Regions from separate parts of the Variovorax sp. GrIS 2.14 genome, predicted to be linked through region 2. Evidence: predicted binding sites of a transcription regulator. Region 2 holds the regulator's gene; the other holds the start of a gene.
The links. Region 2 encodes FNR, which switches genes on or off when oxygen is low (the NO sensors DNR and NnrR bind a similar motif). Its sites were predicted from a motif close to TTGATNNNNATCAA; they were not measured.

Region 1: RCH10_RS15510 (universal stress protein) is a predicted target of FNR. The motif match lies at 1,665-1,678, and genes of this name have one in related genera.

Annotation. Positions count from the first base shown of each region.
Region 1 is NZ_JBJXIA010000008.1:247,927-263,611, reverse strand. It holds partial or broken gene RCH10_RS15515 (phosphoketolase) at 1-1,037, opposite strand, end outside; gene RCH10_RS15510 (universal stress protein) at 1,054-1,581, opposite strand; gene RCH10_RS15505 (hypothetical protein) at 1,733-2,491, opposite strand; gene RCH10_RS15500 (helix-turn-helix domain-containing protein) at 2,687-3,469, shown strand; gene RCH10_RS15495 (PAS domain S-box protein) at 3,423-5,552, opposite strand; gene RCH10_RS15490 (winged helix-turn-helix domain-containing protein) at 5,549-6,301, opposite strand; gene RCH10_RS15485 (oleate hydratase) at 6,453-8,084, shown strand; gene RCH10_RS15480 (ABC transporter substrate-binding protein) at 8,200-9,336, shown strand; gene RCH10_RS15475 (sensor histidine kinase) at 9,320-10,741, opposite strand; gene RCH10_RS15470 (response regulator transcription factor) at 10,738-11,421, opposite strand; gene RCH10_RS15465 (efflux RND transporter periplasmic adaptor subunit) at 11,604-12,785, shown strand; gene RCH10_RS15460 (efflux RND transporter permease subunit) at 12,778-15,685, shown strand, end outside.
Region 2 is NZ_JBJXIA010000006.1:220,944-236,628, reverse strand. It holds gene RCH10_RS12720 (GNAT family N-acetyltransferase) at 1-260, opposite strand, end outside; gene RCH10_RS12715 (NAD(P)H-dependent flavin oxidoreductase) at 331-1,524, opposite strand; gene hemN (oxygen-independent coproporphyrinogen III oxidase) at 1,633-3,051, opposite strand; gene RCH10_RS12705 (heavy metal translocating P-type ATPase) at 3,213-5,567, shown strand; gene ccoS (cbb3-type cytochrome oxidase assembly protein CcoS) at 5,567-5,704, shown strand; gene ccoN (cytochrome-c oxidase, cbb3-type subunit I) at 5,772-7,211, shown strand; gene ccoO (cytochrome-c oxidase, cbb3-type subunit II) at 7,230-7,871, shown strand; gene RCH10_RS12685 (cbb3-type cytochrome c oxidase subunit 3) at 7,883-8,020, shown strand; gene ccoP (cytochrome-c oxidase, cbb3-type subunit III) at 8,031-8,957, shown strand; gene ccoG (cytochrome c oxidase accessory protein CcoG) at 8,954-10,384, shown strand; gene RCH10_RS12670 (FixH family protein) at 10,403-10,705, shown strand; gene fnr (fumarate/nitrate reduction transcriptional regulator Fnr) at 10,710-11,423, opposite strand; gene RCH10_RS12660 (sulfite exporter TauE/SafE family protein) at 11,654-12,364, shown strand; gene RCH10_RS12655 (universal stress protein) at 12,410-13,237, shown strand; gene trhA (PAQR family membrane homeostasis protein TrhA) at 13,365-13,982, opposite strand; gene RCH10_RS12645 (sensor histidine kinase) at 14,205-14,918, shown strand; gene RCH10_RS12640 (Acg family FMN-binding oxidoreductase) at 14,915-15,685, shown strand, end outside.

The DNA of each region.
Region 1 (15,685 bases), on a different contig from region 2:
GGGCGCAGCGTGCCGGCCTCGTCGAACAGCTCTTCGGGCTTGTAGCTGCGCATCCAGTTTTCGAGGATTTGCACATGCGACGGGTTCTCGACGAAGCCGGTGAGCGGCACCTGGTGCGCGCGGAACGTGCCTTCGATCGGCACCCCGTCGACCACCTTGGGGCCGGTCCAGCCCTTGGGCGAGCGCAGCACGATCATCGGCCAGCGATGGCGTTTCTTGAAGCCATCGGAGCGGGCTTCGGTCTGGATGGCGCAGATCGCGTCGAGCGATGCATCGAGCGCGGCGGCCATTGCCGCATGCATGGCCAGCGGCTCGTGGCCGGACACGAAGTGCGGCTCGTAGCCGTAGCCCCGCATGAGCTGGGTCAGCTGCTCGTCGCCGATGCGTGCCAGCACGGTCGGGCCGGCGATCTTGTAGCCGTTCAGGTGCAGGATGGGCAGCACCGCGCCGTCGCGTGTGGGGTTCAGGAACTTGTTGGAGTGCCAGCTGGCTGCCAGTGCACCGGTCTCGGCCTCGCCATCGCCGACCACACAGCAGGCGATGAGGTCGGGGTTGTCGAACACCGCCCCGTACGCGTGCAGCAACGAGTAGCCGAGCTCGCCGCCTTCATGGATCGAGCCGGGCGTCTCAGGCGCGACGTGGCTCGGGATGCCGCCCGGAAACGAGAACTGCTTGAAGAGCCGCTGGATGCCTTCGGCGTTTTGCGTGACGTACGAGTACACCTCGCTGTAGGTGCCTTCGAGGTAAGTGTTGGCCACCACGCCGGGACCGCCGTGGCCCGGACCCGCGATGAAGATCGCATTGAGGTCGCGGGCGACGATGGCGCGGTTCATGTGCGCGTAGACGAAGTTGAGGCCCGGCGTGGTGCCCCAATGCCCGAGCAGCCGCGGCTTGATGTGCGCCAGCGTCAGTGGCTCGCGCAGCAAGGCGTTGCCCATCAGGTAGACCTGACCGACCGAGAGGTAATTGGCGGCGCGCCACCAGGCGTCCAGCTGCGAGAAGTCGGTGGGGTTCGCGGTCGGCATCGGCAGTGACATCAGCATGGGCTCCGGGTTATTCGATCGACAACGCAGCAGAAGGCAATTTCAAGTGGACCGTCTGGCTCGCTGCAGCGGCGCTCACCGGCGTGTCCGCGAGCTCGGGCGCACGCACGAGCAGCACCGGCACCGGCGAGCAGCGCAGCACCTGTTCTGCGCTGCTGCCGAGAAACGCACGCCCTACGCCGCGCCGTCCGTGGGTTCCGAGCACGATCAGATCGGCGCCCCACGACGTCGCTTCGGTGGTCACGAGCAACTGCACCGTTGCGGCCAAGCCGTCGAGCAGCACGGAATCGACTGGCACGCCCGCCGCCTTGACCGTGGCGGTCGCTACTTCGAGTAGCTTGCTGCCGTTCTCTCGGACGATCGTCAGCCAGTCGCCCGTGCCGGCGTAGCACTCCATCGCGAAGCCTGCGGACAGTTCATCGGTCACGTGAATCAGCCGGAGCCGGCCACCGGTCAGTTTGGCCAGTTGAATCGCTTCTTCGAGGCCGCGTGCGGAGGTCGCACTGCCGTCGATGGGAACCAGGATCTTTTGGTACATGGCGCGCTCTTTTCTGAAATAGGGGGGGCCGTGAGTGAGATGAAGTCGGTGGCGTCAGTATGGAAGCCGTCTTTTGGCCGAGCTTGATAAAGATCAAGGGAAATCGGCATTGCCATCGGCTCGAACGGAGCGCGAAATTCCAGCGCTCGGTTCAGCGCGCCAGGAGGGTGATCAACAGCACCGCCTGCAGCACGAAGCGATGGTTCGCTGTTCGTTGCGCATCCTCGACGCTTGCCGCCGGGCCGGCCAGCACCCAATGTTCGGTATCGGTCGCATCGACGACGAAGGGCGCATCGATTGCCGACGCATCCTGAAGCGCATCGACAGGGCTGTCCATCGAATGCACGTCGAAGCCGAGTTGCCGTGCGCCCTGCAGGAAGCTTCGACCGCGGCCGGTCGTCACGTCGCCGACAAAGAGCAGCGCTGCCTCGGCTGTATTGGCCGCGGCGGCTACATTGAGCGGGCGCTGCTCGCACAGTGCCATGAGGTCGGCCAGCACCGCAGCGGGATGCCCTTCGAGCCCGCGGTAGACGGGAATGCCTGCCTGGCTTTCGATCTGCGCAGCCGAGATGGCCGACACGCTCCCGCAATCGACGGCGTCATAAAGGCGGCCGAGCATCTTCGGCAAGTTTTGGAACTCGCTCCCCGGTGGCCCGATCGAGTCGCCCAGCCAGACATCCGCGACCCGGGCGCCGAGGGCCGCTGCTGCGTCCTGGAACACCGAGTCGTCCTGCGGCGCCGACGTGGCGCGCAACAGCGCCAGGTTCTTGCCCGCGAGCGGCAGCCCCTCGCCGACCAGGGCGTTGGCCTTGAGGCTGCGCGCGAGGTCGAACGTGCGTCGAACATCCGCTCCGCCCAAGCCCTGGCTTGGCCAGAAAGTTCTATCGACAGGTGCGGCGGGCAAGTTCATAGGCGTGTCCGACCTTAGGTGCGCCTTCAAATCGGCGATTGATTTGCGTCAAGCCATTGCGCAAAAAAGGTGGCAGCGCACTCAAGACACAAAGCGTTGACGGTCTGTTACGCAACGCGCCCTTGCGGTGGTGAAGCTGTTGCACTCGGCGAATAGGCTTGCCTCACTCCATCAGGAACCTACAAGGAACCCACCATGTCATACGCCGCACTGCAGCAACCGATGCCACTTTCGAACCGTGCCACGCTCTCCATCCCGAGCGCCGGACCGAGCGCGGCACAAGCCCCGCTGCAGCGTATCGGCGACATGCTGCGGCTCATCGAGCAGAGCGTGCCGATCACCAAGCGCGTCGTGCGTGCCGGCGATTCGGTCTATCAGGCGGGACAGGATTTCGAATGTCTCTACGTCGTCAACGCCGGCTTCTTCAAGATGGTGAACCTGTCGAGCGAAGGCCGCGAGCAGGTCGTCGGCCTGCATCTCAAGGGCGACTGGCTCGGTCTCGACGGCATCGCGAACGCGCACTACGGCTGCGACGCGGTCGCAATGGACACCGGCGAGCTATGGGCCATTCGCTACGACGACCTGCTGCGCGCCAGCCTGCGTACGCCCGCATTGCTCACCGCATTGCACCAGACCATGAGCCGCGAACTGGTGCGAGAGCAGGACTCGATGCTGTCGATGTGCACGCTGTCGGCCGACGCGCGAGTGGCAGGCTTTCTGCGCTATTGGGCTGAAGCGTTGGCCCAGCGCGGTCTCCGCACCGATCAATTCACCCTGCGCATGACGCGCGCCGAGATCGGCAACTACCTCGGCATGACGCTCGAATCGGTGAGCCGAGCACTGTCGCGGCTGGCACGGGGGGACGTGATCCGCTTCTCGGAGAAGGGACGTCGCGACATCCATATTCCCCATGTCGAAGCGCTGACCGCTTTCATGCAGCGCGGGTCGGTAGCGTCGGCGGCAGTGGCGCTGCACTGAGCGCCCGCAGCATCGCGCGCTCCAGCTCCAGGCGCGTACACGGTTTGGGCAGCAACTCCCAATCGGGCGGTGCATCGGCCAGCTCGCTCGAAAAGCCCGACATCAGCAGCACTGCCAACGCGGGCCGCAACGCATGCGCCTTGGCCGCCAGTTCCGTGCCCTGCATGCCGACGCCGAGCGCGATGTCGGTCAGCAGCAAGTCGATCGCGCTGCCGGCCATCAACGAGGCCAGCGCCTGCTCGGCCTGGCCGCAGGCGACGGCCTCGCATCCCATCGACGCCAGAAATTTCTGCAGCACGCTCCGTACTTCGGCATCGTCTTCGACCAGCATCACACGAAGGCCATGCGGCACAGCGCCGTGCGTGACGTCGGCGATGCGGTCGTCGTCCGCAGCGTCCTCGCCGTCGCTGTCGTAATCGAAGTAGTCGTCGTCCTCGGCGCGCGGCAAGAAAAGCGTGACGGTCGTACCCGCACCGGGCGCGCTGACCAGCTTGACGGCGCCGTGCGACTGCTTGGCAAAGCCGTACACGGTCGACAGCCCGAGCCCAGTGCCGCGACCGGCTTCCTTGGTCGTAAAGAACGGTTCGAAGGCCCGCTCCTGCACGGTTTCGGGCATGCCATCGCCGGTGTCCGACACGGCAATGGCGACGTAGCCTGTAGGCATGGAGGGCTGGGCTTGCGTGTCGTGGTCCGAGCGCAGGTCGGCCGGCAGCGCGGACACCACCCGGCAAGAAAAAGTCAGCGTTCCGCCTTGCGGCATCGCATCGCGCGAGTTGATCGCGATGTTGAGCAGGGCCGACTCCAGCTGCCCGGCATCGGCCATGCACAGCGCCGCGTCGGCGACCAGCGTGATGGCGATGCGCTGGTCGAGCGTGCGCCGCAGCATGTCGGTGAGCGACAGCAGCAGGGCGCGCGTGTCGACGATGGTCGGCTGCAGCACCTGCCGCCGGGAAAATGCGAGCAGCTTGCCGGTGAGTTCTGCGCCGCGTCGCGTGGCGCGCATGGCAGCGCCGATGAGTTGCTGCGACACCGCGTCGTCGCCGATGGCGGGCGAGTCTTCAAGCACCTGCAGGTTGCCCGAGATCACCGTCAGCAGGTTGTTGAAGTCGTGCGCGATGCCGCCGGTGAGCTGCCCCACGCTTTCGAGCCGCTGCGCGTGGCCGAGCGCTTCCTCGATCTGCGTACGTTGCAACACGGTGGCCAGCAAGCTCGACAGCGATTCGAGAAAGCGCACCTCTTCATCGCCGAAGCGCCTTGCGGTGCGCGAGCGCACGGACAGCACACCAATGGTGCGACCTCGGTCTGCCAGCGGCACCGTGATCTCGCAGACGAAGCCGGCAGCCAGGTAGTGCGATGGAATAGTGAAGCGCGACTCTGCTGCGTAGTCGCCCATGAGCACCGACTGGCCGCTCGACATCACATGGCCGGAGGGTGATTGGGCTTCGTTGGCGATGCGATCGCCGATCGCTTCTTCAGGCAGCAGCCCGACGCCAGCGGCAATGCGGAATTCGGCTCCATTGGGTTCGAGCAGCAGCACCTTCGCCGTTTCGACCTGAAGCGCCTCTGCAGCTATGACGGGCACCTGGTCCAGCAGAAGATGCAGATCCGCCACGTCGACAGCGTGCCTGCTGAACTGCGCCAGATGCTCGGCATAGCGCGCACGCTGCAGCGCATGCTGGACGCGCGGATAAGAAGCGACGCTGCGGATGGCGGCCACGACCAGCGGCAGCCCGTGATCGTTGAGCGGGCTGAGCGCAATTTCGACCATCACCTCGCTGCCGTCGCGCCGTTTGGCGACCAGGTCCATCTGCGTTCCCATCGGGCGCTTGCGTGGGTGCGTGGCATAGCCCTCGCGGTAAGCGGCATGGCGCGGGCGAGTCGCGTCGGGCACCAGCGTGTCGACCGACATGCCCACCAGTTCATCTGCGGTGTAGCCGAGCAGTTCGAGGGCGGTCGGGTTGGCCAGCACGATCACGCCGCGCTGGTCGACCACCAGCAGCGCATCGGGATAGGCGGCGAACAGCGTGCGGAACACGGTGCCGTCGTCGAAGCCGGGAACGACCGGCTTGCGCGGTGTATTCATGCCGACACGACGGCGGGCACGAAAAGATAGCCGGCGCCGCGCACCGACTTGACGATGCGTGGCTGGTTCGGGTCGTCGCCGAGTTTGCGGCGCAGCCGGCCGATCTGCACGTCGATGGTTCGATCGAACGGGCCACCATCGCGGCCTCGTGTTCGCTCCAGCAGGAAGTCGCGCGACAGCACGCGGCCGGTGTTTTCGGCCATGACGCGCAGCAGATCGAACTCGCCAGTGGTGAGCGGCACTTCATCGCCCTGCGCCGCGCGGAGGCGGCGCGCTGCGATGTCGAGCGTCCAGCCGGAGAAGCGAAGCATCGTGGGTGGCGCATCGGGCGCGGACGCCGCGTCGACGACCGCCACTACAGGCGCCGCCGCGGGCGCTGCAATCCGGCGCAACACAGCCCGGATGCGCGCCAGCAGTTCGCGCAGATCGAAGGGCTTGGTCACGTAATCGTCAGCGCCTATCTCCAGGCCGACCACCTTGTCGACAGCATCGCCGCGGCCAGTCACGATCACCAGTCCGCACTGCCATCGCTCTCGCACCTGCCGCGCGATGGTGATGCCGTCTTCACCCGGCAAGCCGAGGTCGAGCAACACGACCGCCGCCGGGTCTTGCCGCATCAGGTCGAGCAGGGCTCGGCCCGAATGGCGCTGGCTGACACGAAAGCCGTGGACCTGCAGATAGTTGGCCAGCAGCAGGGTGATCTCGGTTTCGTCGTCGAGAACAGCGATGTGGATGGAGGTTGAGGGCACGCACCATGTTAGATGCAAGAGAAGTCATGGAGTGCGGCGTTGGACACATTGATCGCGGATTGACCTGCATCAAGCCTTCCCGCGCTGCAGGCGCTTTCAATCGGTGCTGCGCAATGTTGCGCATCCTATGACCCTCGTCTTTTCAAACTTCATGAACACGTCCATCTCAACGTCGGCCCCGAACCGCAGGCGCAGGGCCTTTCTCGTTGGCGGCGGCATCGCGTCGTTGTCGGCCGCCGTGCTGTTGATTCGCGATGGCGGATTTCAGGGCACCGACATCTTCATCTTCGAAGAGATGCAGGTAGCAGGCGGCGCACTGGACGGTTCAGGCGATGCCGAAGCAGGTTACGTAACCCGCGGCGGCCGCATGTGGACCGAGGAGGCTTATGTCTGCTTGTGGAATGTGCTGGATTCGGTGCCGGACCGTCACGGCGCAGGGTCGCTGAAAGACGCGGTCTGGGACTTCAACGAAGCTTTGCAATCGCACGCCAACGCGCGGCTCATCGACCGGCAGCACCGCATCCTCGATGCGGCCGATCTGGGCTTCGATGCGCGCGACCGCCTCGATGTGCTGCGCCTGCTCGCCACGCCGGAGCGCATGCTCGGCGCCGAGCGTATCGAAGACTGCTTCACCGAGCACTTTTTCAACTCCAACTTCTGGGCGATGTGGCGCACAACCTTCGCCTTCCAGAACTGGCACAGCGCCGTCGAAATGCGACGCTATTTGCTCCGCTTCCTGCAGGAGCTGCCGCGCATTCACACGCTGGCCGGCGTTCGTCGCACAGCCTTGAATCAGTACGACTCGATCGTCCGACCGATGCAGGACTGGCTCGCGGGGCAAGGCGTGACGTTCCAGTTCGGAACCAAGGTCATGGACATGGATTTCGAAGACTTCGCAGAGATGACCGAGGTCGCGCGCAACACCGACGGCTTGCGCGTCACTGCCATCCATTGCAATCGCGGCGACGAGTTCTTCTTGCATCAGGTCGGGCCCGACGATGTGGTCTTTGCCACGCTCGGTTCGATGACCGCCGACACCCGCATCGGCGACAACGATCACGCGCCGGCACTGTTGCGAGACAAGCGCGACGGCGGCTGGACGCTTTGGGAAAACCTCGCGCGCAAGGTGCCGACCCTGGGCCGACCGGAGACGTTCAACGGCAACGTCGACGAGAGCAAGTGGGAGTCTTTCACCGTCACGCTGCGAAGCCCCTTGCTGGTGAAGCGCATCGAAGCGTACTCAGGCAACGGGCCGGGCACGGGCGGCCTCATGACGTTCAAGGACTCGCCGTGGTTGATGTCGATCGTCGTGCCGCACGCACCGCACTTCGCGGGTCAACCCGAGGGCGTCTACACGATATGGGGCTATGGGCTCTTCATCGACAAGAAGGGCGACTACGTCGACAAGTCGATGGCCGAGAGCAGCGGTGAAGAAATCCTGACCGAGTTGATGCACCAGTTGGGTTTCGAAGACATCCTCGAAGAAGTGCGTCGCACCAGCACCGTGATCCCGGTGATGCTGCCTTACATCACGAGTCAGTTCGAGCGTCGCGAGCCGACGGATCGGCCCGCTGTCGTTCCCGGTGGCACCCGCAATTTCGCAGTGCTCGGCCAGTATGTGGAGATTCCGGAAGATGTGGTGTTCACTGTCGAGTATTCGGTGCGCAGCGCGATGCATGCCGTGTACGGACTGCTGCACCTGAAGAACGAGATTCCTGCGATCTATCACGGGGCGGTGCATCCCAAGGTGGCGCTGGAGAGCTTCAAGGCGCTCATGCTTTGAGGGTAAGCCCTCATGGCCGCGCTTCGTTCAAAGATTAGATTTGGTTATCCCGCATAACCATTGGTTATGCGCCATCACCATGTTCTTTGACGACCTCTTCAGGAGAAGCGCCGCCATGACTTTCAAACTCGCCACCCTTGCCGCCGTGCTGGCCACCACGATGCTGGGCACCGCCCATGCCGATCTCACCATTGGCGTGGTGCAACCACTCACCGGACCGGCTTCCGGCCTCGGCATTCCTGTCAACAAAGCTATCGCGCTGTGGCCCAAGACCATCGCGGGCCAAACGCTCAAGGTGATCGTGTTGGACGATGCCAGCGATCCCACGACGGGCGTCAAGGACGCGCAGCGCCTGGTCACCGACGACAAGGTCGACGTCATTGTCGGCTCGTCCGCCACACCGGTGGCCGCACCGATGGCCGAGGTCACGGCCGAGTCGGGCACGCCGCAGCTGTCGACGTCGCCGGCCGGGCTGCCACCCGGCAAAGACAAGTGGTTCTTCAGGCTGCCGCAGTCCAACGGTGTCATGGCCTACGCGGTCATCGAGCACATGAAGAAGCAGAACATCAAGACGGTGGGCTTTCTCGGCTACACCGATGCTTACGGCGAGCTGTGGCTCAAGGCGTTTACCGAACAGGGCGCCAAGGCCGGCATCAAGGTCGTCGGTGTGGAGCGCTTTGCACGCGCCGACACCAGCGTGACAGCGCAAGCGCTCAAGCTGACTTCTGCCAACCCCGACGCGATACTGATCGTGGCCTCGGGCAGCGGCGCCGGCATGCCGCAAAAAGCCATTGTCGAGCGCGGCTACAAGGGCAAGATCTACCAGACGCACGCAGCCGCATCACCCGACCTGATGCGCACGGCGGGCAAGGATGCCGAAGGCACGTTCGTCGTCTCCGGCCCGGCGATGATCGGCGCCCAGTTGCCCGACAGCCATCCGTCGAAGAAGGCCGCGGTGGCGTTCGTGCAGCAGTACGAGCAAGCCTACGGCCCGGGCTCGCGCAACCAGTTTGCAGGACACGGCACCGACGCATTGACCGTACTCGAAATCGCCGTGCCAGTCGCGCTGAAAAAGGCCAAGCCCGGCACACCTGAGTTTCGTGCTGCACTGCGCGATGCCATGGAGAACATGGGTCGCACCGTGCTGGCGCACGGCGTCCTCAACTGGACCGCCGACGACCATTGGGGCTACACCAACGAGACCGGCGTGATGCTCAAGGTCGTGAACGGGGAGTTCAAGGTCGAGCAGTAACCGCCGCGTCGGCGAAGGGCAGCGACACTGTGAAAAGTGCGCCGCCGGCTACGGGGCTCGACGCCTCGATGCGACCGCCATGCGCCTTCACGATGGCGTGCGACAGCGCCAGTCCCAGGCCGATTCCCGGCACCGCGCCGGCACGTGCTGCGGCGCCGCGATAGAAGCGCTCGAACACGTAGGGCAGATCCTGCTTCTGGATGCCAGGGCCTTCGTCGCCCACGCTCACCCGGGCTTCGGCGCCCTCGGTCGCCAGCTGCACCGTCACCCGGCCGCCGTGCGGTGAAAACTTGACCGCGTTGTCCAGCAGGTTGGCCAGCACCAGACTCGCCGGCCCGCGCGCCACCATCAGCTCGTGCCGCATCGCCGATGGCGCCAGTGCCATGCGCACGCCACGCTCCTGAGCAGCGCTCTCCTGCCGTGCCATCGCCTCCTCGACCAGCGCCTTCAACGACGCGGTTTCGGTCGGCCCGCGCTCTTGGCCGGCATCGAGCCGCGCCAGCGTGAGCAGTTCTTCGACGAGAAGGGTGAGACGTTCTACTTCTTCGACGCATGAGCGCATCGCATCCACATAGGCGGCCGGTTCCCGGGGTCTGCGCAGTGCGAGTTCGAGTTCGGTGCGCAGGCGCGACAAGGGCGAGCGCAGCTCGTGCGACGCGTCGGCGGTGAAGCGTTTCTGTGCATCGAAGCCGTGCTCCAGGCGGTCGAGCATCTCGTTGAGCGTCTGCACCAGCCGGCCGATCTCGTCGTCGGTGCCCGGGTGCGGCAAGCGACGACCCAGGCTGGCATCGCCGATGCGGTGTGCCTGTTCGACCACATCGCCGATCGCGTTGAAGGCGCCTCGTGTCAGCAGGAAACCCGCCGCGCCGACGGCCAGCAGCAGCGTCGCGCCCATCACGCCGAACAGCACGCTGGCGGTCTCGACCACACGGTCGACGTCGTCCAGCGAGCCCGCCACCTGCACGGCGCGCACATTGCCGTGGCCCTGCACCGGCAGTGACACCAGGCGCGTCGGCTCACTGCCAAAGCTATGCAGCGTCTCGAAAACCACTTCGCCCGCTGCTAGTCGCCTGGAAAGATCGGGCGACAACGGCAGGCGGGCCGCGCCGAGGTTGCGGCTGCGCGCCAGCACCTCGCCGTCGGCGCCGACGATCTGCAGCAGACGGTCGAGCCGTTCGAACGATGGCGGCGCGCCAGCGGCCACCGCCTCGTGCACGGTGACGGCCTGACCGCCTTGCTCGGGCAGCGCAGCGGCTTCGGTTTCAGCCAGCGCCAACAGGGCCGCGTCGAGCTGCGCATGCACCTCGCGCGACAGCGTCCAGTAGGCAGCCAGCGCCGTCACGGTCAGCACCACGACGATGACGGCCTGGTGCACCAGCGTGAGCCGGCGGCGAAAACTGATCATGCTTCGCCTTCCGCGGCACCGAGCCTGAAGCCGCGCCCGCGCACCGTCTGGATCAGCGTTGGCAGCCCCGGCGCATCGATCTTGCGGCGCAGGTTGCCGACATGCACGTCGATCAGGTTGTCGATGGCGACCAGGTCGGCCTTCCACACTTGCTCGGCGAGGCGCGACCGGCTGACCACGTCGCCGGCCTGGCGCATCAGCACCTCGAGGATCGCGTATTCCTTGCGCGTCAGGGTGAGTACCGTGCCGGCGCGCTGCACACGCTGGGCCATCGGGTCGAGGCTCAGGTCGCCGACCGTGAGCACGGACGGCCGCGTCAGCTCCGAGCGGCGCAGCAACGCTCGGGCGCGGGCCAGAAGTTCGTCGAAAGAAAAGGGCTTGGTGAGGTAGTCGTCGGCGCCGGTATTGAGGCCGGTCACGCGGTCACCCAGCGCGTCACGCGCGGTCAGCATCAGGATCGGCGTGTGGATCTTGTGGCGCCGCAACGCCACGCACAACGCCAGGCCGTCCTTGCCGGGCAGCATCCAGTCGAGGATCAGCAGGTCGTAGTCGGAGGCAAAAACGCGCTGTTCGCCATCTTCGGCGGAGCCTGCGATGTCGACCAGAAAACCCTCTTCCTCGAGCCCGCGCGCGAGCAGGCGGGCCGCTTTTCCATCGTCTTCGACAAGAAGAATTTTCATAACGGCCGCGAGTCTCGCACCAATGCCCGGCGGCCAGCCCGGCGAACGCCGATCCTGAAGAAGACTTCAGGATTTCTTGCGGCGTTCTTCAGGCGTGGCTGTCTAAGCTGCGTCGCGCTCCCGGTGGACGGACTCGTTCTGCAGCCGACTGAGTCGATCAACAGAAAAAACAGGGAAAAAACATGCATGACGACAAAGGAAAGTCGCGCCGCGCGCTGCTCGTGATTTGCGCCGTGGCGCTGATCGCCATTGGCGTCGCATGGTGGTTCATGGCAAGTTGGGCACATGCCGCCGAGGCGGCAAAGGCCGTGCCGGTGCGTGTGCTGGAGCACGTCGGTGCCCAGGTGGTGGTCCCCGAGGGCTCGCCCTTGCGACAGTCACTGGTCGTGGCCGGGGCCGACGCGCAGGCGATTGAGGTGCCGCTGTCGCTGCCGGCGGTGGTCGAGGCCGATCCGGCCAAACTGGTCAAGGTGTCGCCGCCCGTGACGGGGCGCGTGGCGAGCCTGGACAAAGGCCTGGGCGATGCGGTGCGTGTGGGCGATGTGCTGTTTCGCATCGATTCTGCCGATCTGGCGCAGGCGCGCAGCGACGCACAAAAGGCTCGGTCGACCCTGGCGCTCGCGACGCAGTCGCTGGAGCGGCAACGCGCGCTCGGCGCGTCCGGCATCGCGGCCAATCGCGAGATCGAACAGGCGCGCAACGATTTCGACCAGGCGCAAAGCGAAGTGGCGCGCACCGGGGCGCGGCTGATGCAACTCGGCGCAGGGCAGGCCGACAAGCCGGATGCAGGGCCGGGCACGGCCGGCACGGGCCGCCTGCTGGCCGTGCGCTCGCCGGTGGCGGGCCGCGTGATCGACCTGAGCGCTGCGCAGGGCGCGTACTGGAACGATGCAACCGCCTCGCTGATGACGGTGGCCGATCTGTCCAGAGTGTTCGTGACCGCCAGTGCGGGCGAGGCCGATCTGAAGGCGCTGTTCGTCGACCAGCCGGTGCGCGTGGTCCTCGACGCTTTTCCCGGCGAAGCCCTGAGCGGAACGGTGCGCTACATCGGCGAAGTGCTCGACCCCGACACCCGGCGCGTCAAGGTGCGCATGGTGTTCGACAACCGCGACGGCCGTCTGAAGCCGGGCATGTTCGCCAACGCCACCTTTCTGTCGAAGCCGCACAACGGACTGCTGGTGCCGATGGACGCGGTGGTGCAAAGCGGATTGCACAGCCGCGTGTTCGTGGAAGCATCGCCCTGGCATTTCGAGCCGCGCGTGGTGCGTGTCGGTCCACGGGTCGGCGACCGGATCGAGGTGCTTGCCGGCCTGAAGAGCGGCGAGCGCGTGGTGGTACAGGACGGGGTGCTGCTGGATGATTGACGCATTCGTCACCACCTGCCTGAAGCGGCGCGGCATCGTCTGGCTGGTGTTCGCCATGGCGGCCGGCTATGGCGCCTGGTGCTGGACCCAGCTGCCGCTCGAGGCTTATCCCGACATCGCCGACACCACCTCGCAGGTGGTCACGCAGGTGCCGGGGCTGGCCGCCGAAGAGGTCGAAAAGCAGATCACGATTCCGCTCGAACGCGAGATCATGGGCACGCCCGGCATGTACGTGATGCGCTCCAAGAGCACCTTCGGTCTGTCGCTGATCACCGTCGTGTTCCGCGATGGCGCCGAAGACTACTGGTCGCGCCAGCGGCTGCAGGAGCGCATCGGTGGCGTCGCCCTGCCGTACAGCGCTCAGCCTGGCCTCGACGCGCTGACATCGCCCATCGGCGAGATCTACCGCTACACCCTCGAATCGAAAACACGCGACCTGCGTGAGTTGTCGGAGTTGCAGCGCTGGAAGGTGATCCCGCGCCTGAAGCAGGTGGCGGGCGTCGCCGACGTGTCGAACTTCGGCGGGCTCACCACGCAATTCATGGTGGAGTTCGATCCGGCCAAGCTCAGCAAATACAACATCACGCTGGCCCAGGTCACGCAGGCGATCAACGCCAACAATTCGAGCGCCGGCGGCAGCGTGCTGACGCGCGGCCAACAAGGTTTCGTGGTGCGCGGCGTGGGGCTCATCAGCGGTCTGGACGACCTGGCGCAGATCGTGGTGAGCCAGAAGAACGGCGTACCCGTGCTCGTGAAAGACCTCGGCGAAGTCAAGCTCGGCAACAAGGAGCGGCAAGGCATCCTCGGCAAGGACAGCAACCCCGACACCATCGAAGGCGTGACGCTGCTGCTCAAGGGAGAGAACCCTTCGACGGTGCTCGACGGTGTGCACGAAGCGGTGCGCGACCTCAACGACAACGTGCTGCCGCAAGACGTCAAGGTCGTGCCCTACCTGGACCGCACCATGCTGGTCCAGGCGACGGTGCACACGGTCGGCAAGACATTGCTCGAAGGCATGACGCTGGTCACGCTGGTGCTGCTGCTGTTCCTGGGCAGCCCGCGCGCCGCGCTGATCGTGGCGCTGACCATTCCGATGTCGTTGCTGACGGCTTTCGCCTTCATGCACCAACTGAAGATTCCGGCCAACCTGCTGTCCCTGGGCGCGATCGATTTCGGCATCGTGGTGGACGCGGCCATCGTCGTGATGGAGAACATCCTGCGCCAGCGCGAGGCGCATGCAGACCGACCCCTGAAGCCGCGCGACGTACTCAAGGCCACCTTGCAGGTGACGCGCCCGATCTTCTTCGGCATGGTCGTCATCATCACGGCCTACACGCCGCTGTTCGCCTTTCAGCGCATCGAATACAAGCTCTTTGCCCCGATGGCTTTTGCGATCGGCTTTGCACTCGTCGGCGCGCTGGCGGTTGGGTTGCTGCTGATTCCGGGGCTGGCCTACCTGGCCTACCGCAAGCCACGCCGCGTGTTTCACAACCGCGCACTCGAAAAGCTCGGCCAGTGGTACGAACAGCTGCTGCGACGCATCGTCGGGCAACGTGCGCTGACGCTGGCCGCTTTTGCGCTGGCCTTCGTCTGCGTGATCGGTGCCGCGGCGACCATTGGGCGAGACTTTCTGCCATATCTCGACGAAGGTTCGCTCTGGTTGCAGGTCACCTTGCCGCCGGGCATTTCGCTCGACAAGGCGACGCAGATGTCGAACCGGTTGCGCGACGCCACGCGTGAGTTCGACGAGGTCTCGTACGTCGTCACGCAACTCGGCCGCAACGACGACGGCACCGATCCATGGACCGCGTCGCACATCGAGGTGAGCGTCGGACTGCATCCCCAGGCCGAATGGAAATCGGGCCTCAGCAAGCAGGAGTTGATCAGCGGCCTGGCGGCGCGCTTTGCGCAGTTGCCCGGCACGCAGGTCGGCTTCACGCAACCGATGATCGACGGCGTGCTCGACAAGCTCGCTGGCGCACACAGCGATCTGGTGGTCAAGATCTACGGCAACGACTTCAAGGAAACGCGGCGTATCGCCAGCGAAATCGACCGGGTGCTTTCCGCAGTGCCCGGTGCAGCCGACGTCATCATCGACCAGGAGCCACCGCTGCCGCAGCTGCGCATCGAGGTCGACCGGGCGGCGGCTGCGCGCTATGGCATCAACGTGGCCGACATCGCGGACCTCATCGGCACCGGCATCGGCGGTGCACCGGTGGCGCAGTTGTTCGTCGACGAGCGGCGCTACGACATCGCGGTGCGCTTCACGCCGCAGAGCCGGAGCGACCCCGACGCGATCGGCCGGCTGGTGTTGAGCGCACCCGGTGGCGCCAAGGTGGCGCTGTCTCAGGTCGCGACGCTGCGGCTGGACGATGGCGAAAGCACCATCACGCGCGAAATGGGCAAGCGGCATCTGACGGTGCGGCTGAATCTGCGCGGGCGCGATCTGTCGTCCTTTCTGGAAGATGCGCACACCCAGATCGAGGCCAAGGTGAAGTACGACCACGCGCACATCCAGCTCGCGTGGGGCGGCCAGTTCGAGAACCAGCAGCGTGCGCAGGCTCGGCTGATGCTCATCATGCCGATGGTCATCGTCCTGATGTTCGCGCTGCTTTTTGCGCAGTTCAAGAACCTGTGGCAACCGTCGTTGATCCTGCTGGCTGTGCCGCTCGGCGCGCTCGGGGGGTTCGTCGCCTTGCATCTGCGCGACATGACGCTCAACGTGTCGAGTGCGGTCGGCTTCATTGCTTTGTTCGGCGTGACGGTGATGAACGGCATCATCATGGTGTCGAACCTGAACCGGTTGCGCGTGGAAGAAAAGCTGCCGCTGCGCGAGGCCGTGATCCAGGGCGCTCGGGAACGCTTTCGTCCGGTGCTGATGACGGCAACGGTGGCAGCCC
Region 2 (15,685 bases):
GCCGCGATTTCGAGCGCCGCTCCGATCTCGCTCGGCGCCAGGGCGATGATCGCCAGGTCGGCGCGCGTCTGCGCAAGATCTTTCAGGGTGCCGCTGGTGTGGATGTCGACGAAGTGCAGCGTGCCGGTGAAGCGGTCGGCGTCGAGCGCCTGACGCAGCATCCTGGCCTGCGGCGACTGACCTTCGGCAGCGTCGGTCCGGCCCGCGAAAACGACCACCGAGCCTGGCGTGAAGAGGGGTGCGAGGTAATGCTTGTCCATGCGATCAGTCTGCACCATCGGAGCCCCGATGTGGGTGCCACTGCACTTGGCACCGCTGCATCCTGGCCTGTCAGCGAACCGTCGGCACGGTCGGCCGGATGCCCCCCAACAGCCACCGCATGAGTTCCCCGACAGGCCGGATCTCGCCCCCGAACGGCAAGCGCCCCGCGCCTCTGAAGAACAAGCCTTGATCGGTATGCCCCTTCAACGCGTGGCCCAGCGTCTTGTCGATGCAGAACTGGCCCCATGTCGCGGTGCCGTCACGCAGGCCGCAATGCGCCAGGCAATCGAAGCGCATCGTGCAATGCTCTTTCTTGTGCGCCTTGTCTTTAAGCCGCGGCTCCAGCCGCAAATACTTCTCCAGCCACGGCGTCCGCACCGCGCGCGCGGGCAGCCCGGCCGTGCTGATGAACTCCACGATGTCTTCGGGCCCTGCATCGGCCAGCACGCGCTTGAATGCGATGTTCGCGTCGCACTCGGTGGTCACGGCGAAGGCGGTGCCCAGCTGCACCGCTGAAGCGCCCAGGCCCTGCAGGCGTCGGATGTCTTCCAGGCTGCCTATGCCGCCCGCGACGATCAGCGGAATGCGGCCTTCGATGCCGGCGCTCTTGAGAAACGCCAGCACCTGCGGCAGCACCACGTCGAAGTCGAAGCGCGGATCGGTCAGGTCGGCGATCTTCGCGGCGCCGAGGTGGCCGCCCGCCAGACGCGGATGCTCGATCACGATGGCATCGGGCAAGCGGCCTTTCTTCTCCCACTTGCGCACCACGAGTTGAACGCCGCGCGCGTCGGAAAGAATCGGGATCAGCGCGACGTCGGGATGCTCGCGCGCGATCTCCGGCAGGTCGAGTGGCAGGCCGGCGCCCACCACGAGCGCATCGACGCCACAGGCCATCGCATGCCGAAGCAGGGCCTCGTAGGAGGTCAGCGCCTTCATCACGTTCACCGCGATGAGGCCGCGACCGCCGGAAATCGTGCGTGCCTTGGCGATCTCGCGGCCCAGCGCTTCCAGGTTGGCGGCGTCGATGCACGCGCCCGCATCGACCTCGGCTTCCCGGTCGACCGTGCGCGCCATCAGGTCGGGATGCAGGCGGCGCAGGTCGACGGACGAGATCGTGCCCATGCCGCCCAGCCCGGCCACGGTGCCTGCAAGGCCGCCAGCGGACACGCCGACACCCATGCCGCCCTGCACGACCGGGATGAGTTCGCGGCCCTTCAGGTGCCAATTGCGCAGGCCCGAGGCGGCGGCAAGGCTGGCGAGCATGTCGGCGCTGCACGTCGCACCGGATTCTGAAGCGGGCACATCGAGCCGGAATACCGGCGTTGTTTCCAAAAATTGGGTCATCGTCTTTTCAAAGGTGCCCGGTCGTCGTCAGATGATCCGGGAGAACCGCGCGCGCTTGCGGTCGGTTTGCAGGTAGCGGTCGAACACCATCGCCACCGCGCGCACGAAGAACCAGCCCTTGTCGGTCACGGTCAGATCGTGGTCGGTGACCTGCACCAGCCCGTCGGCCGCGAGCTGTCCGAGAGCGGCCAGCTCCGTGGCGAAGTGGTTCGGAAAATTGATGAGATGCGCAATGCCGATCGACTCGAAGTCGACATGACCCTGGCACATGATCGCCATGATCACCGCGCGCCGCAGCACGTCGTCGCGCGACAGTCCGAGGCCTCGCACGACTGGCAGACGGCCCTGGTCGAGGTGGTCGTAGTACTCCTCCAGCGTCTTCGCGTTCTGGCTGTAGGTGCCGCCCACATGTCCGATGGCGGAGACGCCCAGCGCGATGAGGTCGCAGTCGGGCTGCGTGCTGTAGCCCTGAAAGTTGCGGTGCAGCCGACCCTGGCGCTTGGCTACGGCCAGCGCATCGTCAGGGCGCGCGAAGTGGTCCATGCCGATGTAGACGTAGCCCGCTTCGGTGAGTGCGGCGATCGAGCGTGCGAGCATGTCGATCTTGACCGCGGCGTACGGCAGGTCGCTCGTCGCGATGCGGCGCTGTGGCTTGAATCGATCGGGCAGATGTGCGTAGGCATAGAGCGCGATGCGGTCGGGTTGCAACTCGCATACCTGCGCCAGCGTGCGGTCGAACGAGGCCACGCTCTGCCGCGGTAGCCCATAGATCAAGTCGACATTGATCGACTGGAACGAAAGCTGCCGTGCCGCTGCGACCAGGTCGAACACCTGTTTCGCGGGCTGAATCCGATGCACCGCCTGCTGCACGGTTGGATCGAAATCCTGCACGCCGAAGCTCAGCCGGTTGAAGCCCAGGCGCGCGAGGTGGGCAAGTCGGCCGGCGTCGACGGTGCGCGGGTCGATCTCGATCGCGTACTCGCCGGATGCCGAAAAGGAGAACGCCTCGCGCAGCATCCGCATGAGATCGGCCAGGTCTTCGTCGCTCAGAAACGTCGGCGTGCCGCCGCCCAGATGCAGCTGGCTTACAGGCGTTCCGGGGCCGAGCCGCGCCACATGCAAATCGATTTCCTTGCTCAGGTAACGCAGGTATTCGCGACCGCGCGATGCGTGGCGCGTGACGATCTTGTTGCAGGCGCAGTAGTAGCAGAGCGATGCGCAAAAAGGAATGTGCACATAGAGCGAAATGGGACTGCGTGCGCTTGCGCCCAGACGTCGCTGTCTTGCAGCCGCGCCGTAGTCATCGGCACCGAAAGCTTCGACGAAACGGTCGGCCGTCGGGTACGAGGTGTAGCGCGGGCCGGCAATGTCGAAGCGCGCCAGCATCTCGGCCGAGACGCTGTGCGCTGAAGTTTGAAGGTCCGGTGCCAGGGCGATGGAAGTCATTGCGGAAGGGCTTGAGGTTGCAAGGCGCGAAAGGAGGCGGGACTTTCAATGTGCCTCGGTCGCCTCGGGAAAATCTTGACCCTCGTCAAGCTTCGCCTCCGTGACGCCACGCCTTGATGCAGATCAACAGGTCGATCGGCACACGGCGCTAGCCTCGTCGCATGCAAGCTGTACTCCCTTCGGGCCCGATGGGCGCCGCTGTCGCCATGGCCCGAATGAACGCGGACGCAAGCGACTTGTCGGTGCTGGACGACCCGGCCGAATGGCCCGCGTTCGGCCAGTCGCTCGACGGCGCACTGTGGGAGTCGCGCGTGGTGGTGCAGGGCATGCACTGCGCGGCGTGTGCGTTCGCGGTCGAGTCGGCGTTGTCGCGCGTGAGCGGCGTGCACGAGGTGCAGGTCAACGCCGCGACCGGACGCGCGCGCATCGTCTGGTCGCCTGCGAGCGTGCTGCCATCGCACTGGTTCGAGGCCTCCGCAGCAGCCGGCTATCCGCTGGTGCCGGCCGGCGACATCGCTGCGCGTGGCGAGCGTGCACGCAGTGCCCGAAAAGCGCTCTGGCGCTGGCTGGTCGCGGGGTTTTGCATGATGCAAGTGATGATGTACGCCTACCCCGGCTACATCGCAAAAGCCGGCGACATCGCACCGGATTCGATGCAGCTTTTGCGCTGGGCCTCCTGGGTACTGTCGCTGCCCGTGCTGCTCTTTTCTTGCAGCCCGTTCTTCGCCAACGCATGGCAAGACCTGCGCTTGCGACGTGTCGGCATGGACCTGCCGGTGGCGCTCGGCATGCTGATCACCTTTGCGGTGAGCACGGCGGCCACCTTCGATGCCACCGGTCCGCTCGGGCACGAGGTCTACTTCGACTCGTTCACCATGTTCGTCTTCTTTCTGTTGACCGGCCGCTGGCTCGAGGCCCGGCTGCGCGACCGCACCGCGGGTGCGCTGGAGGCGCTGATGAACCGGCTGCCGGACAGCATCGAGCGGCGCGATGCCCACGGCGACTTCGTGCGCATCGCGGTGCGCCGTCTGGCAGTCGGCGACGTCGTGCGGGTGCTGCCCGGCGAGGCGTTTCCCGGCGATGGCATGGTGCTGGCGGGCGACACATCGGTCGATGAGGCACTGCTGACCGGCGAGTCGCGACCGATGCCGCGCGCCAGCGGTGCGCAGGTTCTGGCGGGCAGCCACAACCTGGATGCGCCGGTGCAGGTGCGCATCGACGCGCTGGGGTCGAGCACGCGCTTTGCGCAGATCGTCGCCTTGATGGAAAGCGCTTCGGTGGACAAGCCGCGGCTGGCCCGGCTCGCCGACCGGATCGCCCGACCCTTTCTGCTGCTGGTGCTGGCGGCTGCCGCCGGTGCGCTGGTTTTCTGGTGGCCCGTCGACCATGGCAAGGCGCTGATGGCTGCGGTCGCGGTGCTCATCGTTACCTGCCCCTGCGCGCTGTCGCTGGCGACGCCGGCCGCGATGCTCGCGAGTGCCGGTTCACTTGCCCGCGGCGGCGTGCTGTCGAGCCGGCTGCAGGCGCTCGAAGCGCTCGCCACCGTCGACACGGTCGTCTTCGACAAGACCGGCACGCTGACCGACGACACGCCGCGGCTCGACCGTGTCTATTGCCGGCAAGGCCTGCAGCCGGGCGACGCGGTGGAGACCGCGGCGGCACTCGGCATGCAGTCGCTGCACCCGGCTTCGCGCGCGCTGGTGGCGGCCTGGCAAGAGCGCTTTCGCATGGCGCCGGCTTGGGACATCGTGCAACTCCACGAGCACGGCGGGCAAGGGCTCGAAGCGCGCATGCGCCGCACCGACGGTCACGGTCAACCTACGCGCTCCGTGCGCTTCGGCTCGGCCGTTTTTTGCAACGTCGCTGCCTTGCATGTCGATAGCGCCCAGGTCCATCTGAGCGACGACGAAGGCTGGCTCGCCAGCTTCGTTCTGGCCGAAAACTTGCGTAGCGATGCGATCGGCGCCATCGCTACGCTGGCGGCGCAGGGCATCGCGGTGCAGTTGCTCTCCGGCGACCGCGCCACCGCGGTTCGCAGCCTGGCGGAGCGTGCCGGCATCCAGACGGCGCAGGGCGACTGCCGGCCTGAAGACAAGCTCGACGTGCTGCGCATCTTGCAGGGCCGAGGTCACCGCGTGGCCATGGTGGGGGACGGCCTCAACGATGGTCCGGTGCTGGCCCGCGCCGATGCCTCCTTCGCCTTCGGCAGGGCGGTACCACTCGCTCAGGCGCGGGCCGACTTCATCGTCATGGGCGGCGCCTTGCAGTCGATTCCCGATGCCATCGCCCAGGCGCGGCGCACGATGCGCGTGGTGCGGCAGAACCTGTGGTGGGCCGCTGGCTACAACGCGCTGTGCGTGCCGCTGGCGCTGGCCGGTTTCATGCCGGCCTGGCTGGCGGGCGTCGGCATGGCGGTCAGCTCGCTGGTAGTGGTCGGCAATGCTTCGCGCCTTGCCGCAAGGCCTGCCGGACGTCTTGCCGCACGTCCTGCGACGGCACCCAAAGTCAGCCGCTGATGGACATCCTTTTCCTGCTCATCCCGTTTTCGGTGGTGCTCGCACTGGTCATCCTCTTCGGCCTTTGGTGGGCCGTCGACAGTGGTCAATTCGACGACGTGGAGCGCGAAGGGCAGCGGATTCTTCGCGACGATTGATCTGCATCAACGTGCTTGCGGCTGCACTTGGGAACACTCGGTCAGTCCAATGAACGAGGCAGTCCGAATGCAAGCAACCCACACCCCGGAGGTGACCTACTCCGATACGGTCATCCGCCAGTTCGCCTTGATGTCAGTGGTCTGGGGCGTGGTCGGCATGCTGGTCGGCGTGATCATCGCGTCGCAGCTCGCATGGCCCGAGTTGAACCTGGGCGTGCCATGGCTCAGCTACGGCCGCCTGCGACCGCTGCACACCAACGCGGTGATCTTCGCCTTTGGCGGCTGCGCCTTGATGGCGACCAGCTTTCATGTGGTGCAGCGCACTTGTCAGGTTCGCCTCTTCGCACCGAAGCTCGCGTCGTTCGTCTTCTGGGGCTGGCAGGCGGTGATCGTCTCGGCCGCCATCAGCCTGCCGATGGGCTTCACGCGCGGCAAGGAATACGCGGAACTCGAATGGCCGATCACGATCGCCATCGCGGTCATCTGGGTCGCGTATGCCATCGTCTTCTTCGGCACCATCGGCCGCCGCAAGGTGCGCCACATCTACGTGGCCAACTGGTTCTACGGTGCCTTCATCATCGCGGTCGCGCTGCTGCACATCGTCAACGGCGCGTCGATGCCGGCGGGCTGGATGAAGAGCTATTCGGTCTACGCCGGCGTGCAGGATGCGATGGTGCAGTGGTGGTACGGCCACAACGCGGTCGGCTTTCTCCTGACCGCCGGATTCCTCGGGATGATGTATTACTACATCCCCAAGCAGGCCGAGCGCCCGGTGTACTCGTACCGCCTGTCGATCGTGCACTTCTGGGCGCTGATCTTCACCTACATGTGGGCCGGCCCGCACCACCTGCACTACACCGCCTTGCCCGACTGGACGCAGTCGCTCGGCATGGTCTTCTCGCTCATCCTGCTGGCGCCGAGCTGGGGCGGAATGATCAATGGCGTGATGACGCTGTCGGGTGCATGGCACAAGCTGCGCGACGACCCGATCCTGCGCTTCCTCATCGTGGCGCTGTCCTTCTACGGCATGGCGACTTTCGAAGGTCCGATGATGTCCGTCAAGAGCGTCAACGCGCTCAGCCACTACACCGATTGGGGCATCGCCCACGTGCACTCGGGTGCGCTCGGCTGGGTCGGCTTCATCTCGATGGGCTCGCTCTACTACCTGATCCCCCGGATGTACGGCCGCACGACGATGTACAGCGTCAACGCCATCGAGGTGCACTTCTGGACCGCCACCATCGGCGTGGTGCTCTACATCGCCGCCATGTGGATCGCCGGCGTGATGCAGGGCCTGATGTGGCGCGCCATCAACGCCGACGGCACGCTGACATACACCTTTGTCGAGAGCGTCAAGGCGACCTATCCCTTCTACGTGGTGCGCCTCATCGGCGGGCTGTTGTACCTGGGCGGCATGTTGGTGATGGCCTGGAACGTCTGGATGACGGTGGGATCGGGCCGCTCGGTTCGCGTTGCGATTCCGCCAATTGCCCTGGCGCATGCGTGAAGCACACAAAGAAAAATCATGTCTTCCAAACCCACCCTCCGGCCCGCCCTCAAAACCGGCTTCACCCATGAAAAGGTGGAGACCAACAACCTGCTGATGATCGTGCTGATCCTGGTCACCATCGCCATCGGCGGGTTGGTCGAGATCGTGCCGCTCTTCTTTCAGAAGTCGACGACGGAGCCGATCGTCGGGCTGAAGCCGTACACCGCGCTGCAACTGGCCGGCCGCGACATCTACCAGCGCGAGGGTTGCTACAACTGCCACTCGCAGATGATCCGACCCTTTCGCTCCGAGACGCTGCGCTACGGGCACTACTCTGTCGCAGGCGAGTTCGTCTACGACCATCCGTTTCAGTGGGGCAGCAAGCGCACCGGGCCCGACCTGCACCGCGTGGGCGGCAAGTACAGCGACGAGTGGCATCGCATTCATCTGAACAACCCGCGCGACCTGGTGCCGGAGTCGAACATGCCGGCCTATTCGTGGCTCGCAACCAACCAGGTCGATGCGGAGGCGATGCCTGCTCACATGCGCGCCTTGCGCCGTGTCGGCGTGCCCTACACCGACGCGGAAATCGCATCGGCCACCGCAGACACCCAGGGCAAGACGGAGCTCGAGGCAACCATCGCCTACCTCCAGTCACTGGGCCTCGCGCTCAAGTAAAGGAGCAGACCATGGACATCACCACCCTGCGCGTTTTTGCGACCGTCGCCTGCTTCGTGCTCTTCATCGGCATCGTCGTGTGGACCTATTCGAGCCGCAACAAACGCCGCTTCGAAGAGGCCGCACAGCTGCCTTTCGAGCAGGACTGAAAGACACGCCATGAACGATTTCATCAGTAGCTTCTGGGCCAACTATGTCGCCGTCGCGGCCGTCGTCAGCATCGTGGCTTGCGGTCTGCTGCTGTGGGTCACGGCACGCGGGCGCATCGCGCCGACCGACGACAACACCACCGGCCACGTCTGGGACGAAGACCTGCGCGAGGCCAACAATCCGTTGCCGATGTGGTGGGTCGGGCTGTTCGTCATCACGATCATCTTTGCCTTCGTCTATCTGGCCTTTTTTCCGGGGCTGGGCAGCTTCAACGGCAAGCTCGGATGGAGTGCCGTTGGCCAGTACGAGGCCGAGGTTGCCCAGGCCGACAAGGATCTCGTTCCCGTTTATGCGGCATTCCAGACGATGCCGGTCGAGCGGATTGCCGGCGATCCCAAGGCGATGGCCATCGGCGAGCGGCTCTTCATGAACAACTGCTCGCAGTGCCACGGGTCCGATGCACGCGGCAGCAAGGGCTTCCCGAATCTGACGGACGTCGACTGGCTGCATGGCGGCACGCCGGACAAGATCATCGAAACCGTCACCAAAGGCCGCATCGGCGAGATGCCGCCCATGGCGGCCGCGGTCGGCACGCCGGACGACGTCAAGAACGTCGCGCAGTACGTGCTCAGCCTGTCGGGCCGCTCGACCGACTCGGTGCGCGCCGGGCTGGGCAAGTCGAAGTTCACCGCCTGTGCGGCCTGTCACGGCATCGGTGGCGTCGGCAACCAGGGCATCGGAGCACCGCGCCTGAACGACGAGATATGGCTGCACGGCTTCGGCGAGAACGCCATCGTCGCGATGATCAACGGCGGCAAACACAACGTCATGCCCGGCCAGGAAGGTCGCCTGACCGAGGCGCAGATCAAGGTGGTGGCCTCGTACGTGTGGGGGCTGTCGAACAAGGCCGTTGCATTGCCTGTCGTACTGCCATGACCGTACCTGCCCCAGCCCGCAAGATCATTCCGATCGTGCCCGTGGCGGAGGAGGCCGGCGGGCTCTATGAAGCGACCAAGAAGATCTATCCGCGCAGCGTGCGCGGCAAGTTCGCGCGCTGGCGCTGGGCGATGGTGTTCGTCACCCAGCTGTTTTTCTACGCCACGCCCTGGTTGCAGTGGGGCGACCGCCAGACCCTGCTGTTCGATCTGGTCGCGCGGCGCTTCTACGTCTTCGGGCTGGTGTTGTATCCGCAAGACCTGATCTACCTGTCGGGGCTGCTGGTGCTGTCGGCGCTGTCGTTGTTTTTGTTCACCGCGGTGGCCGGGCGGCTCTGGTGCGGGTACGCGTGCCCGCAGACGGTCTACACCGAGATGTTCATGTGGATCGAGCAACGGATCGAGGGCAGCCGCATCGCCCGCATGCGGCTCGACGGCGAATCGTTCTCGGCCGAGAAGCTGGTCAAGAAGTGGTTCAAGCATTTCATCTGGCTCGGCATCGCGATGTGGACGGGCTTTACCTTCGTCGGCTACTTCACGCCCATCCGCGAGCTGGGCATGGAGTTCCTGCAGACGCGCATGGGTTCGTGGGAAGTCTTCTGGGTCTTCTTCTACGGTCTGGCCACCTACGGTAACGCCGGCTTCATGCGCGAGCAGGTCTGCAAGTACATGTGCCCGTATGCACGCTTTCAGAGCGCGATGTTCGACAAGGACACGCTGATCGTCAGCTACGACTTGCCGCGTGGTGAACCGCGTGGCGTGCACGCCAGGGCACAGGACGCACGCACCCAGGGCCTGGGCGACTGCATCGATTGCGGCCTGTGCGTGCAGGTGTGCCCGACCGGTATCGACATCCGCGAGGGTCTGCAGTACGAGTGCATCGGCTGCGGCCTGTGCGTCGACGCCTGCAACACGGTGATGGACCGCATGGCGCAGCCGCACGGGTTGATCCGCTACGCCACGCAAAACGGGCTGGCCGGTGGCTGGAGCGCGGTGCAGGTGCTGCGGCGTGTTTTTCGCCCGCGCGTGCTGATCTATGGCGCCGTGCTGTTGGCCTTGTGCGTTGGCTTGCTCGCGAGCCTGGTGGTGCGCGTGCCGCTCAAGGTCGACGTGGTGCGCGACCGTACCTCGCTTGCACGTATCGCCGATGGCGGCAAGCTCGAGAACGTCTATCGGCTGCAGATCATGAACGCGACCGAGCGCTCGCAGCGTTACCGCATCGATGCCAGCGGACTGAAGGGTCTTGCCGTGGCGACGCCCAGCCAGGCGGTCGATGTCGGGCCGGCCGAGTCGCGCTGGGTGGCGGTGCGGCTGCAAGTGCCTGCAGAAGATGCACCACCCGGATCGCACACCGTTTTCTTCAACGTGCGGTCCGCCGACGGTGCCTCGCAGGTCTCTGAAAAGGCCGTGTTCCTCATTCCCCGATAACCGACTGGAGACTTGAAAATGAGCGCGCTTCCCCCTGCTTCCAAAGGTTCCGGACCGTGGTGGAAATTCCCGCTGGTCTGGCTCGTGCTGGGCCTGCCCGCCGTGGTGGTGGTCGGCAGCCTGACGTCGGCCTGGATCGCGATCAGCACGGCAGACCCGGTGGTCGAAGAAAACTACTACCAGAAGGGCCTGGAGATCAATCGGACGCTGGCGGGCAAGTCGGCTGGGCCGGTGGCCGACAAGGCGCTGGTGCCGGCCGAAAAGGGCCGCAACCACACCACGACGCCGGTGCAGGATATGCCGTCGCCGCCGCCGCGCTAGCGCCTCACACCGTCGGGTTGATCATCCTGCGCAAAGCATCGGCGTCGAGGATCCGAACATGCCGCATGTCGACTTCGACGATGCGGTCGTCCACGAACTTGGACAAGGTGCGGCTCACCGTCTCCAGCTTGAGCCCGAGGTAACTGCCGATTTCTTCGCGCGTCATGCGCAGCATCAGCTCGGACTTCGAGAAGCCGCGCGCATGCAGGCGTTCCACGAGGTTGAGCAGAAAAGCGGCCAACCGCTCGTCGGCACGCATGCTGCCCAGCAGCAGCATCACGCCGTGCTCGCGCACGATCTCGCGGCTCATGATCTGGTGCACATGGCGCTGCAGTGAAGTGACCTCGCGCGACAGCTCCTCGATGCGGTCGAACGGCATCACGCAGACCTCGGCGTCTTCGAGTGCCACCGCGTCGCAGGTGTGATGGTCGTTCACGATGCCATCGAGTCCGATGATCTCGCCGGCCATCTGGAAGCCCGTGACCTGATCGCGACCGTCTTCCGATGCCACCCGTGTCTTGAACACGCCAGTCCGAATCGCATAGAGCGAGGTGAACCGCTCGCCATTGCGAAAGAGGGTTTCGCGGCGCTTCACCTTGCGACGCGTCGCCACCAGGTCGTCGATGCGCGCAAGCTCTTCCGGGTTGAGGCCGACCGGCATGCACAGTTCGCGCAGGTTGCAGTTGGAGCATGCGACTTTGATGGTTTGAGGTGTCATGGCGGCTGTCTCTTTGCGGCTGTCTCTTTGCGGCAGGTGGTGCGGTGAAATGTGCAGCGTGGCAAAGCAAGCGAAAGCGCCGCGCTGCTGCGCTCGATTCTCCGTTCGGCTTTTGTGTCCGCGTTGATGCAGATCAAGTGGCGTTCGAATGATCGAACGCAAAGTCGCAGCACCATGAACCGCTGTCGCCGACCATCGCTGCTCACGCTCTTTCGGCAGCGCTATTGATCATGCAAACCGCACTGGCCGCATCCGCGCTGTTGATGGGACTGGCGGGTGGTCCGCATTGCGTGGCCATGTGCGGTGCGGCGTGCGCGGGTGTCGTGCGTGGGGTGGGAGTTCGACCCGGCCATGGCGTCATCGCGATCACGCCCGCTGCTTTGCCGATGGCGCCGTTGCTGCTCCAAGCTGGCCGGATGGCGGGCTATGCGGCAGCAGGCGCACTGGCCGCTGCCACCGTGCAAAGCCTGACATGGGCCAGCGTGAATGTCTCCGCGCTTCGCGGCCTTTGGATGCTGTTCCACGTGGTCGTGATGGCCTGGGGCGCGGTGCTGGCCGTGACCGGGCGTCAGCCGCTGTGGTCGCAACGGGTCGGCCGTCTCCTCGCAGAGCGATTGCGCGCCTTGACGGGCTCTGCCGCCAGCGTGTTCGCGACCGGTCTTGCATGGGTCGCCATGCCGTGCGGCCTGCTGTATTCCGCGCTCATGCTGGCGAGCCTGGCCAACGGTCCGCTGCAGGGCGCTTTCATCATGGTGCTGTTCGCGGCCGGCAGCGGTGCGTCGTTGCTCGTCGCGCCCTGGCTGTGGCACCGCTTTGCCATCGGCTTGGGCGCATGGCGCCAGCAATGGGGAACCCGGCTCGCCGGCGTCGCTTTGCTGGTCATCTCCGTGCAGGCGGTCTGGATCGATCTTGCCCACCAGATCGATGTGTGGTGCCGCTGAAATACGTGGTGTCTCTTTCGTACCTCGACAACTCAGGAATTTGCAATGACAACCCCTAAATCGATTCTGGTTCACCTCGACAGTTCAGCCCGCACCGCCACGCGCGTCGAGCTTGCCCGCCAGCTGGCAGAGACCTTCGGCGCCCAGGTCACCGGCATGCCGTGCACGCTCTCTGCGCTGGTGCGCTACCCCTCCGCCCTCGAAGGTGCGGCCGAAGCCATGGCAATCATGCTGGCGCTCGACAAGCAGTCGCGCGACAAGGCGTACGCCACCTTCATGGCTGCCGGTGGCGACTCGCCGCACATGCATTGGGCCGAGCCGATGAGCGATGCGCCCTGGGGCTTCGGCCGCCGCGCGCTCTATGCCGACCTTTTGATACTCGGTCAGCGCGATGGCGACAACGCTTACGACGGCGAGCTGCCTGCCGAGTTCGTGTCCACCGTGCTGGTCGAAAGCGGCCGGCCCGCGCTGGTGTTGCCTTACATCACGACAGGGCCGGTCGGCCCGGTCGGGCGCAAGGTGCTGGTGGCATGGAAAGAGACTCGCGAAGCTGCCCGTGCGGTGTCTGCCGCGCTGCCCTGGCTGCAAGGCGCGGCGCGCGTGCATGCGGTCTGCTACGGCGACGAGGCAGAGTCGCAACTGCGCTCGCTGCAGGACTATCTGAATTCGCATGGCGTGACCGCGACGATGCAGGCTGGCGTGCAAGGTGAAGGCGACGCCGGTGCGCAGCTGTTGTCGCTGGCCGCGGATGTCGGTGCCGATCTGCTGGTGATGGGCTGCTACGGACACAGCCGCGCACGCGAGTGGGTGCTCGGTGGCGTCACGCGGACGATCCTGCAATCCATGACGTTGCCTGTGCTCATGTCGCATTGATTCGTCGCATTGATCGGTGCGTTCAGGAGTCCCTTCATGGAGATTTTCCGTTCTGGTTGGCGTGCGCCCGAGTATCCGCAGCCACCCCCGGGCCGCTCTTGATCTGCGTCAATGCAGGCGACGGCGCTCAGACGACGTAGTTCAGGATCGCCACGAAGTGGCAGGCGCTGCCTGCCATGACGAACAGGTGCCAGACGCCGTGGCCATGGCGCAGCCGATCGTCTGTTGCGTAGAAGGCAATGCCTACCGTGTAGCACAGGCCGCCGGCGGCCAGCCAGGCGAAGCCTGCCGGCCCCAGCGCCTGCCACAACGGATGAATGGCCACCAGCGCCAGCCAGCCCATCAGCACATACAGGACCAGAGACAGCCATCGGTGCCCGCGCGCCCACCAGATTTCCTGCGCGATGCCGAGGGCGCCAAGGCCCCAGACGGTGCCGAGCAGCGACCAGCCCCAAGGGCCCTTCAGTGAAACCAGCGCAAACGGCGTGTACGTGCCGGCGATGAGCAGGTAGATGCTGCAATGGTCGGCCTTGCGCAGTACCGTCTTGGCGCGCCCGCGCAGGCTGTGATAAAGCGTCGAGGACAGGTAAAGGGCCAGCAACATCGCCGCGTAGATGGCCGCGCCCGTGGTCTTGCGCGCGTCGCCTTCCAGGCCGGCACGCACCACGAGCCATGTGCCGCCGAGGGTCGCCAGGCCGGCACCGACCAGGTGGCTGATGCTGTTGAAACGCTCGCCTCGGTGCATCGGATCATTGTCGACAGACGGAGGCGCCTCGCATTGACCCAGCGCAAACAACCGCGCAGCGCACCGAGGCGGCGGCTGTGAAGTTCGCACTTTAGAGAGCGGGGGCTTGATCTGCATCAAGCCCCGAGCCGCGCCACGCTTCAGACTGCGATGAGCGCATGGCGGCACGGATAGCCATCCACAAGCGGCGCTCTTCAGCCAACCGATCGAGGAACCCTCCGGATGACGCCCGAACGCAATTCGATCCAGACCCACGGAGAGTCCCGCGCCCGATACCTCGGCGACCTGGCGACTCACCTTCAGCGCATCCGCGAGCAGGAGCGCGCGCTGCTCGCCCGCGAACTGCACGACGAACTGGGTGCCATCCTGACAGCAGCCAAGCTCGACGTGGCTTGCCTTAAGTCACGTCTCGACCATGCGTCGCCCGAGATCGATCGGCGCCTTCAGCATCTGGCTGAAATGCTCGGTCGCGGTATCGCATTGAAGAGCCGGGTGGTCGAGGGACTGTGTCCGTCGTCGCTGGCCAACCTGGGCCTGGCGTCGTCGTTGACCATCCTGTGTCGGGACTTCAGCCTGAGTTCGACGATTGCAGTGACGACTGCGATCGAAGAGGCCCGCGGCGACGATGCGAGTGAGCTGGCCATCTATCGTCTGGTGCAGGAGTGCTTGACCAACATCGGAAAGTACGCCTGCGCCAGTACGGTTTCGGTCACCCTGGTCGATGCGGGAAAGAACATCCTGGTCGAGGTGCTGGACAACGGCATCGGGTTCGACATCGAACAGGTGGCTTCGTCGCGCTTCGGCCTGGCCGGAATGCGCCACCGGGTTCAGGCCTGCGGCGGCCGCCTCACGGTCACGTCGGCTCAGGGGCAAGGTACGCACGTCATGGCGATGTTGCCGAAGGTGGTGGTCGAGAGCGCGAAAGTGATCGCATGACTCCGGCTCTGGCATGCCTTACGCGACGGCGCTTTGCGACCGTGGGCGCTGTGCTCCTGAACGCCTGCTCCTTCGATGGCCGTGAGGCGAGCTATGCCGATGCGGTGCGAAGCACATGGCACCGGGATGCGACCGAGGCGACCAGTGGCCGGCCGCTCTTCGAAGAACTGGTCCGCTGTGCCACGTTGGCACCGTCGAGCCACAACTCGCAATGCTGGAAGTTCGCGATACAGCCGCAGTCCATCTCGATTCTTCCGGATCTGTCGCGCAGATGCCCGGCCGTCGATCCCGACGATCACCATCTGTTCGTCTCGCTCGGCTGTGCCGCGGAGAACCTGGTGCAGGCGGCGTCGGCGCATGGCCTGCAAGCCGATGTCCTCTTCGATGCAGGCATGGAGGGCGACGCGCTGCGCGTTCGGCTCGAGCCGACCCGGGCGATCCAGTCCGACCTCTATGCGGCGATGTTCGACAGGCAGTGCACGCGCGCCGACTACGACGGCCGGGCGCTGACGGTCGACGAACTTGAATTGCTGGAACGCGCGGGCACACGCAACGGCGTTCAGATGCTGATCCTCAGCGACAAAGCCGCGACAGAAAAAATGCTGGCGTACATCGTGGACGCCAACACGCGGCAGATCGACGACCCGGCTTTCGTCGCTGAGCTCAAACAATGGCTTCGCTTCGGCGACACGGAAGCCGTCCGGTCCGGCGACGGACTGTTCTCCGGTGCGTCCGGCAATCCGACGGTGCCGCGATGGCTCGGCGAA